Regions from separate parts of the uncultured Psychrobacillus sp. genome, predicted to be linked through region 3. Evidence: riboswitches for the same ligand, from Rfam matches in the RefSeq annotation. Region 3 holds a riboswitch; each other region holds the start of a gene.
The links. Region 3 has a riboswitch for lysine ahead of Q0371_RS04415 (transporter substrate-binding domain-containing protein). Riboswitches for the same ligand answer to the same signal wherever they lie in the genome.
Positions count from the first base shown of each region.

Region 1: it holds a riboswitch for lysine, as region 3 does, so the genes downstream of both, Q0371_RS16545 (aspartate kinase) here and Q0371_RS04415 (transporter substrate-binding domain-containing protein) in region 3, are expected to answer to the same signal.
Region 2: it holds a riboswitch for lysine, as region 3 does, so the genes downstream of both, Q0371_RS04560 (Na+/H+ antiporter NhaC family protein) here and Q0371_RS04415 (transporter substrate-binding domain-containing protein) in region 3, are expected to answer to the same signal.

Region 1 covers NZ_CALIED010000079.1:4,226-7,490, reverse strand. Annotated here, with positions in the region: gene uvrC (excinuclease ABC subunit UvrC) at 1-1,306, shown strand, start outside; lysine riboswitch at 1,350-1,525, shown strand; gene Q0371_RS16545 (aspartate kinase) at 1,792-3,009, shown strand.
Region 2 covers NZ_CALIED010000020.1:14,391-17,655, reverse strand. Annotated here, with positions in the region: gene Q0371_RS04570 (bifunctional UDP-sugar hydrolase/5'-nucleotidase) at 1-459, shown strand, start outside; gene yunB (sporulation protein YunB) at 502-1,272, shown strand; lysine riboswitch at 1,323-1,506, shown strand; gene Q0371_RS04560 (Na+/H+ antiporter NhaC family protein) at 1,595-3,166, shown strand; gene lipA (lipoyl synthase) at 3,236-3,265, shown strand, end outside.
Region 3 covers NZ_CALIED010000019.1:68,973-72,237, forward strand. Annotated here, with positions in the region: gene safA (SafA/ExsA family spore coat assembly protein) at 1-380, shown strand, start outside; gene Q0371_RS04410 (M23 family metallopeptidase) at 675-1,652, shown strand; lysine riboswitch at 1,788-1,970, shown strand; gene Q0371_RS04415 (transporter substrate-binding domain-containing protein) at 2,098-2,934, shown strand; gene Q0371_RS04420 (amino acid ABC transporter permease) at 3,040-3,265, shown strand, end outside.

The sequences.
Region 1 (3,265 bases), on a different contig from region 3:
TCATATCGGACAATGCCTTGCCCCTTGTGTGAAAGAAATTGAAGAGGCAACGTACACCGAAATTATTCATGAAATCTCTAGTTTTTTAAACGGTGGCCATGCAGCGGTCAAGAAAGAGCTAACTGAAAAAATGAATGCAGCAGCAGAACAGCTGGAGTTTGAACGTGCAAAAGAGTACCGCGATCAAATAGCACATATTGATCAAGTGATGGAAAAACAAAAAATGACGATGAATGATTTCACAAATCGTGATATTTTCGGATACACAGTAGATAAAGGATGGATGTGTGTCCAAGTGTTTTTTGTACGTCAAGGAAAGTTGATAGAAAGAGATGTTTCTCTTTTCCCAATTTACCGTGACCCGGAGGAAGAATTTCTTACCTTTTTAGGTCAGTTCTACTCCAAACCAGAGCATATTAAACCTAAGGAAATATTTGTACCTAATACGACTGATTTAGAGTTAGCCTCTGAGTTGTTGGAAATGAAGGTTATTATTCCTCGAAAGGGTTCCAAAAAGAACCTAGTGGATTTAGCGCAAAAAAATGCTGCGATAGCTTTGAAAGAAAAGTTCCATTTAATTGAACGACAAGAGGAAAGAACTGTAGGGGCAGTAGAAGAACTAGGTAGTCTTATGGGAATTGCTATGCCAAGTAGAATTGAGGCCTTTGATAATTCTCATATTCACGGTACCGATGCGGTTTCTGCCATGGTTGTATTCGTTGATGGCAGAGCATACAAAAAAGACTATCGGAAGTATAAAACGAAAACTGCAGCAAAGCATGATGACTATGGCGCTATGCGTGAGGTCGTTCGTAGACGTTACACTCGTGTGCTAAAAGAGAGATTGCCTCTACCGGATTTAATCATTATTGATGGAGGTAAAGGACAAATAGAAGTAGCGAGAGAAATTATAGAGGATGAACTTGGCTTAGATATTCCAATTGCAGGACTAGCGAAAGATGCCAAACATCAAACATCCTCCTTGTTATATGGTGACCCATTAGCGATTATCCCGATGAAAAGAACAAGTGAAGCATTCTATCTTCTTCAAAGAATTCAAGATGAGGTCCATCGATTTGCAATTACTTTCCATCGACAACAGAGAGGGAAGCATACAATTGCCTCCTCGTTAGATGGAATTGAAGGAATAGGTCCAAAACGTAAGAAAATGCTTCTTAAGCATTTTGGCTCCCTCAAACGAATGCAAGCTGCATCACGAGAAGAACTAATAGAATCTGGACTCCCTAGTAAATTAGCAGATAATCTAATGGCTCATTTTCAGAAAAATTTATTGTCTTCTGAATAATCTTATGTTATCTTTAAAACAATTTAATATTCACTATTCAAACAGTGAAGGTAGAGGTGCGAATTGCAAGAGTACTAATCGTGAGGATGAAAGATCCTACGACCGATTAGGAAAGGGTTGTTCGCCGAAACGTAGAAAAGCTTTTCCTTTCCTATGTTGGTTCTGTATTTAAGAGATGCAGGACTGTCAGAATATATATTCTGGAGGGCTATCTCACATGGGCAATCATTGTTGACCGTGTATGAGAAGAGTTAGCTTTCCGCAAATATGTGGAAAGCTTTTTTTATTGTTTAGGAAATTATAGATTATGAACCTGTGGATAAGTTGATGTCTAGCGCAAGCAGCCTTGCCCCTCGGGGTCAAATGGATAAAAGCTACGGTGGCTGAGGAATTGCCTCCTCGCTTTTCTCCATTTGCCTGTCGGGGCAGGGAGAGGCGCTTGCGCTTTTGTTGTCCGCTCAAGGAGATAAAGGGGAGATAGGTAAATGAGTAAAATTGTGATGAAATTTGGCGGAACCTCTGTAGGCTCCATGGAGTTAATTAGTAACGTAGCAAAAAGGGTACAATTAGAAAAGGAGAAAGGACATGATATCGTCGTAGTTGTATCTGCCATGGGAAAAACAACAGATGACTTAGCGGAAATGGCTAGTAAAATCACTAACAATCCAACAAAAAGAGAAATGGATATGTTGCTTGCTACAGGAGAACAAGTGACTATGTCCTTACTAGCTATTCAGTTAAATGCACTTGGAGTAGAGACGATATCTTTGACGGGTTGGCAAGCTGGCATCGTTACAGATGAAGTACATAGAAATTCAAAAATTAAGCAATTGGATGGCCAGAAGATAAATGAGCATTTAATGGCTAATCGAGTAGTAATTGTGGCCGGCTTTCAAGGTATGTCGGAATTAGGGGAGATTACTACTTTAGGGAGAGGAGGGTCAGACACTACAGCCGTCGCCATAGCTGCAGCTATCGGAGCAGACATTTGTGATATTTATACGGATGTAGATGGTGTTTATACGTCAGATCCACGCTACGTATCTCATGCAAGAAAACTAGAACAGCTAGAATATGATGAGATGCTGGAGTTAGCTCATTTAGGAGCTGGAGTGCTGCACCCAAGAGCAGTGGAATTCGCAAAAAACTATAAGATTCCATTACGAGTACGTTCAAGCTATGAAGAAACGGAAGGAACCATTTTAAAGGAGGAAGTAGATGTGGAGAATAATTTAGTAGTACGAGGGGTAGCTTTTGAATCAGATATTGTACGTTTAACGATTGAGTATACAGTGCCTTTTAATGGTTCACTCGCTTCCATATTTACTACCCTTGCCAATAACCATATTGATGTAGATATTATTGTCCAGTCGATTGTCGAAGGAATGAAGCCTACCGTTTCCTTTTCTATAAAAAAAGAATCTCTTTCGGAAGCAATTCACGTTTTAGAGAAAACGAAACAGAATCTAGGTTTTACCTTTGCAGATTTTGAGGTGGGTTTAGCTAAGGTATCTATTGTAGGTTCAGGGATGGTATCTAATCCTGGTGTCGCTGCACAAATGTTCGACCGATTAAGCAAGGAAAACATACCAGTTAAAATGGTTAGTACCTCAGAAATAAAGGTTTCAGTTGTAGTGCCTCAAGGCAATATGATTCAAGCAGCGAATGCACTCCATGATGAATTTGATTTGGCTATAAATTAAGTATAATTATAGGCTATGTTAAAGGGCAGGGTTGATTTATGATACTAAGAAATCTTAAATCAGAGAGTAGAATTGATTTTTCGCCCCAGCCTGACGCTTTCCTCGGGGTAAGCGATAAGCCACCACCCACAGCAATCGCGCGTGTTTGTGATGGCTTATCTGTCTCCCTCATCCCGTAGGAATCGCCGTCTGGTGCTTCAATGAATTAATGGGAACAGCTTTAATGCATGGATAAGTGCTTATAAATTTACTCGCA
Region 2 (3,265 bases), on a different contig from region 3:
GCATACACGAATGCAGATTGTGCCATGTTCCCTGCAGGAATTTTCTTAAAGGATTTACCGGAGGGACCTGTCACTGCTTGGGATCTACATCAATGCCTGCCTCACCCCATTAATCCATGTATCGTTACATTAAGTGGAGCTGAGCTGCTAGAGGTGATGGAGCTTTCGAAAAACGAAAAATGGCCAAATTTAGAAGTGAAGGGTCTCGGATTTCGTGGTAAGTATTTAGGGGCTATTTTATTTGAACAGGTTGAACAAGATATGCATGGGCAGCTTTTGATTAAAGGTGAGCCATTAACGTTACATCAAACGTACCGGCTGGCGACGCTAGACATGTTTACTTTTGGATTTTTCTTTCCTTCTTTTAAGACCGCGAAGAAACAATATATTATGCCAGAAACTATTCGGGACGTTATAAAATGGTATGGAATAAAGGAAGAGCATAAATGTAGGGCATAATAGACCTCCTCGTTACATAAAAGTAATGAGGAGGTTTTTTCGTTGTTTTATCGCAAAAAGAAGAAGCGTTTCATATTTTTTAGCACTCAACGCAAATTAGCCATCTTTTTAACATGCTTTCTATTGTCAGTGGCTTGGGTATTCTATTATATAAATGCGCAACTAACTCCCACTTACTTACAATATGCTGAAGTGCAAACGAACAAGATTGCATCTATGGTAATAAGTAAGGCGATTAACTCGCGTACGGCAAATGTTCTAGATGTAAACGATATTATTGAAGAGGTTCCTTCGGATAGCAAAAATATGGTCACAACCAAATTCAATACAGAAATTATTAACCGAGTGCTATCTGATACAAATAGTTTAGTACAATCCCATTTAGAACAGGCTGAACAAGGGAATTTATCAAGTCTTCCTTACTTGGATGATATTGAGTATGATAAGCAAACAATGGAAGACCAAGGTGGAGTCGTATTTTTTGTTCCGATGGGGCAAGCAACGAATATACCTTTGATCGGTAACCTTGGTCCGAAAATACCAATTCGATTCCACGTGATCGGAAACGTTCAGTCAAATGTGGTGCCTACTATTACCGAGTTCGGTATTAATAATGCGTATGTAGAAATTAGTATCCACATTAAGGTGAATGTACAAATCATCGTCCCGCTTGCTAGTAAAATGAGTGTAGTGGAACAGAATATACCAGTAGCCATGGGTCTAGTACAAGGGCAGGTTCCTCACATTTATACAGGTGGGGATGGGTCGGCTGCTCCATCGGTGGAGGTACCTATACCGTTACCGGAAGATTAAAAAAACTTCATTTTTCTTAAATTAATGTTAGAATAGATAAAAATGAATAATAAATAGGTAGAGGCCGCATTGCTTAATAGTATGTTACGGGAGGGTGACTCCAAGGATCGTAATAGAAAGGAAGTTTTGCCGAAACTAAGTATGTCTAGTCAAGGATGCTTAGTTGGGGTTATTTTGAACAAGAATAACACTGTCATGTATATGGGGACATATAGATGGGGAGCTACAAAAGTGAAACAAAGTGTTATAACTAAAATTTCATGTATAAGCCAACCTATAAAATACTATAGGTTGGCTTTTCTATTTTCAAGGAGGAACAGTTTTGGAGAATACAATTTTTTCGTTAGTGCCACCGCTATTGGCAATCATCATGGTTTTATTGACAAAAAGGGTCTTGTTATCGTTAGGAGCAGGTATTCTTTCTGCAACCTTACTAGTAGAGGAATTTAGCCCTGTTGGATCTTTGTTAATGTTATGGAATTCCTTTAAAATCTCTTTTTGGGATGGGGGATTAAATGTATATAACATTTATATTTTATTGTTCATTCTCTTGTTAGGTGTAGTTACCGCTTTTGTCAGCCTGTCAGGAGGAAGCACGGCTTTCGCTAATTGGGCGATTAAGCGAATTAAAACGAAAAGAGGCTCTAAACTATTAACAGCCTTTTTAGGAATCATTATTTTTGTGGACGATTATTTTAATGCATTAGCAGTAGGGCAAATTGCAAGACCAATTACGGATTCGCATAAGGTTTCTCGTGCAAAGCTAGCCTATTTCATCGATTCTACATCAGCACCGATATGTGTAATCTCACCAGTTTCTAGCTGGGGAGCATTTTTGATCAGCCAGCTAGGTGTTATTTTCACAACACATGCTGTGACAGAATATACTCCGTTAGAAGCTTTTATCACAATGGCACCAATGAATTTCTATGTTATAGCTACTTTAGCGATGGTGTTCTTTGCCGCATGGACAGATTTTGATCTGTTTGAAATGAAAAAGCATGAAAAACGCGCGAAGGAAACAGGAGTATTATTTGATCCAAATAAAACAAACCCAGGAGATATGGAAGGAGATTTTCCAGACAATCAGTATGGTAAAGTGATCGATTTATTGCTTCCAATCATCTCTTTAGTAGTGGTAACGTTAGGATTGATGTTCTGGACAGGCTATCAGTTGTCTGGAGGAATTTTAGATATTTTTGTCATCTTTGAAAATACAGATGTTCCTTTGTCCTTATTTATAGGTGGATTGGTAGCAAGTATTTTATCCTTCCTGTTGTATGCGCGCCAATTCAAAGTGAACCCAGATGCTAATATGAGCTACGTGTGGAAGGCTTTACGTACAGGTGTTCAATCTATGCTTCCAGCTATTATGATTCTTGTGTTTGCATGGGCATTGTCTTACTTAATCACGGCATTAGAAACAGGTGCATTTTTAGCTACAATCGTTACGGAAAATAATGTTCCGGTAGGTATTATACCAGTTTTAATGTTTGTGTTGACTGCATTTATGGCTTTTGCTACAGGTTCTTCCTGGGGTTCGTTTGGTATCTTGCTTCCTATTGGTGCAAGTATTATCATGGCAATCGATCCGCAGCTATTGCTACCAGTATTAGCAGCAGTATTGGCAGGGGCGGTTTTCGGAGACCATTGTTCACCGATTTCGGACACTACGATCATGTCAGCTACGGGAGCTGGAGTTAATGTCATTGATCATGTGATGACACAGCTGCCTTACGCAATTATTAGTGCAATCATAGCTGCAATCGGATACTTAGTATTAGGATTGACAGGCTCTGTCATGATAGGATTAATAACAGTAGTAGGAATCCTCATTCTATTATTTGGGTTTTGGACCCTTAGTAATAAAAGTGGGAACAAGCATTCTATTTAGCTTTTTTAGAAGGTTGTTTGAATTCAAATAATATGGTACATTGACAACAGTGAAGTCAGATTATTTGAAATGGGGGATGGAATCGTGACATCATGTAAG
Region 3 (3,265 bases):
ATTCTTATAACATTGAACAAGATGTAATTAAACTTGTAAATGTGGAAAGAGCAAATGCTGGCCTGTCTCCTTTAAGCTATGACTGGGAGCTAGGAAGAGTGGCACAATATAAATCACAAGATATGCACGATCAAAAATATTTTAGCCATACAAGTCCTGTTTATGGAACTCCATTTACAATGATGAAGAATTTTGGAATTAGCTATAAATCAGCAGGAGAAAATATCGCACAAGGTCAAACGACTGCGAAAGCAGTAGTTAACGCTTGGATGAATAGTGAAGGACATAGAGCCAATATCTTAAACAAAAACTATACTCATATTGGGGTAGGTTACGTGAAAGACGGAAACTATTGGACTCAAATGTTTATACAAAAATAATTGATTTAGGGTGGGAATGACGACGTAAGTGTTGTCATTTCCACTCTTTTAGTTTACGGCCTATGTCTGCCCTTCAAAGTGTAGATGTAGGCTATTTTCATTTCTGTTTATGTTCCATGTGAAACTTTTCCTTCGATATCAACAATACAAAAAAGAAATAAATAAAGTCTGCAAAAGGAAACGGTCTACACTCTCGTTTCCTTTTCTTTTTGATATTAAGTGAAACCTTAGTTATCTTTTTCCGTATTAGATGATAAATACTTACAATGTTATAAATTGGAGGTAAACAGATCTATGAATGTAGAGAAATTTATATCGCCCGAAAATTTTGGAGAAGTATTCCTATATGGAAACCATGAAGAAATTTATAACCAATGCGTCAAAGAATTTAAAGAGCTAGTATCACTGGACCAATTTATTGATTTAGCCATTTCCTTTAATCAGGAGGTTGAAAGCTACCAAATGATTAAAAAGACCGAGATTGGTTATTCAACTCAGTATTTATGGTTAGATAACAATAAGGAGAGAATAGTTAGTGTAACCTTTGATACGGCTAACTACATCCAGGGCATAGTATTAAAACCTTATGTAACCTTCCCCAAAAGCGATCAACGTTACACCAAAAATAAATATATGATGCCTATTAAAGAAGAATGGTTTGTTTTCTGGGGTGGGACGAATGAATTTCTTAACTATCATTACGTTTATGAATCTCAGCGCTATGCATATGATTTAGTGAAGATGAAGAATGGTCAGACGTATAAGGGTAATAGATTACTTAATGAAAGTTACTATGCTTTTGATAAAGAGGTAGTTGCGCCAGCAGACGGTAAGGTAGTAAAGGTTATGAATGATATTGTAGATAATATTCCCGGAGAAATGAATGAAAAAGAACCAGCCGGAAACTATGTCATTTTGGAGCATGAAAATAGAGAATATAGCTTGCTTGCGCATTTCAAACAATATTCTATAGTAGTAAAAGAAGGAGACGCGGTGAAGCAGGGACAAACAATTGGCCTTTGTGGAAATTCTGGAAACTCCTCTGAGCCTCATATACATTTTCAGGTGATGGATTCGTCTGATTATGTGAACTGCCACTCTATACGTATAAGCTTCTATGATGGGATTGAGCCAATTCAAGGCGATACAGTAACGACCTACAAACCGAACGAAAAGTCGAAAATGGATGTCTTTGACAAAGTGGAAAATACATTTACTTTAGCAGATTTTTTCTTATTTATTCCCCGTATTATAGGTTCATTTTTTAAATAAGACTGTTCGTTTCTATTTAGAATGATGAAGTTTAAAAAATAGTAATATTTTGATTAATCAATAGAATGTTTGTTGACAGATGAAAATCTCTATTGTAGACTATGAACAACTAATTGAATATAACCTCGCTTTTATAAGTGAGGTAGAGGCGCGATATTTAACAGTCCTTAGAGGAGCTTGAGAAGCTTAGATACTAAGGAGAAGGAAATGTCGCCGAAGCTTGTAATAAACTCATTATTACATGCTGGGTCTGCAGTGAAGAATTGCAGGACTGTCCGTTATAAACGTCCCGGTTTATAATGGTGTGCTATCTCATGGGGAAAAGTAGAGGATTTAGGGCAACCATACATTATGACCTGAGTCTACCTCAAGTCTTTTTTTGTACGGTTGTCCTTTTTGTATGGTTGCATACATATAATAACTTTAAAAAAGGAGATTACTAGAGATGAAAAAGAGACTATTTACATTCACATTTTTACTATCCATTTTTTTATTGCTTGCTGCTTGTGGAACGAAAGAGGAAGGAAGCGTTGGATCAGCATCTGCCCAAGATACATTTACAGTAGGACTAGAGGCAGGATATGCACCCTTTAACTGGACTCAAATGGATGACAAAAACGGTGGAGTGAAATTGGACGGTAACGCAGAGTATGCTGGTGGATACGATGTAGAAATTGCTAAAAAAATTGCAGAAGGCTTAGGTAAAGAACTGGTAATCGTTAAAACCGAATGGGACGGTCTAGTTCCAGCTTTAACTTCGGGTAAGATTGATGCAATTATTGCTGGAATGTCACCAACAGCAGAGCGTAAAAAAACAATCGATTTCTCTGAAAACTATTATACTTCCAACTTTGTTATGGTTGTAAAAAAGGGCGGAAAATTTGAGGATGCCACTTCCATTCAAGACTTTAATGGAGCAAAAGTTACAGGCCAATTAAATACTTCCCACTACGGAGTGATAGACCAAATTAAAGGTGTAAAAAAACAGCCTGCATCAGATAACTTTCCAGCAATGCGTGTAGCACTGGAATCCGGCATGATCGACGGTTATGTATCTGAACGTCCAGAAGGAATTAGTGCTTCCTCTGCAAATGATAACTTCAGCATGGTTGAATTCGAAGAAGGATTTGTTGCAGATGAAGAAGAAACAGCTGTTGCAGTAGGATTGAAAAAAGGTAGCGATTTAACAGATAAAATAAATGAAATATTAGCAGGAATTTCAGAAGAAGAGCGTCAAGAAATTATGGATAATGCTATTTCCAATCAACCAGCTGCAGAATAAGTATACTAACGGCTGCTAATAAAAGCAGCCGTTTCGTTTTTTTAAAGTACTTACTTCATTGGTTAGTGGATGTTCGAGGCAACAGAATGTGTAAGGAGGAAGACAATGAGTTTAGAATGGATTATCTCCATTATTACCAATAACTGGCCAATGTTTTTGCGTGGAGCAGGAGTAACCCTGTTGATTTCTATTATAGGAACTATTGTAGGAGCAATCATTGGATTATTAGCAGGCGTTATTAGGACCATCCCACTACCTGAAAAGAGGGTAAGTAGATATTTTTTAAAGCTGGTTAATCTTATCCTATCCATCTATATAGAATTCTTCCGAG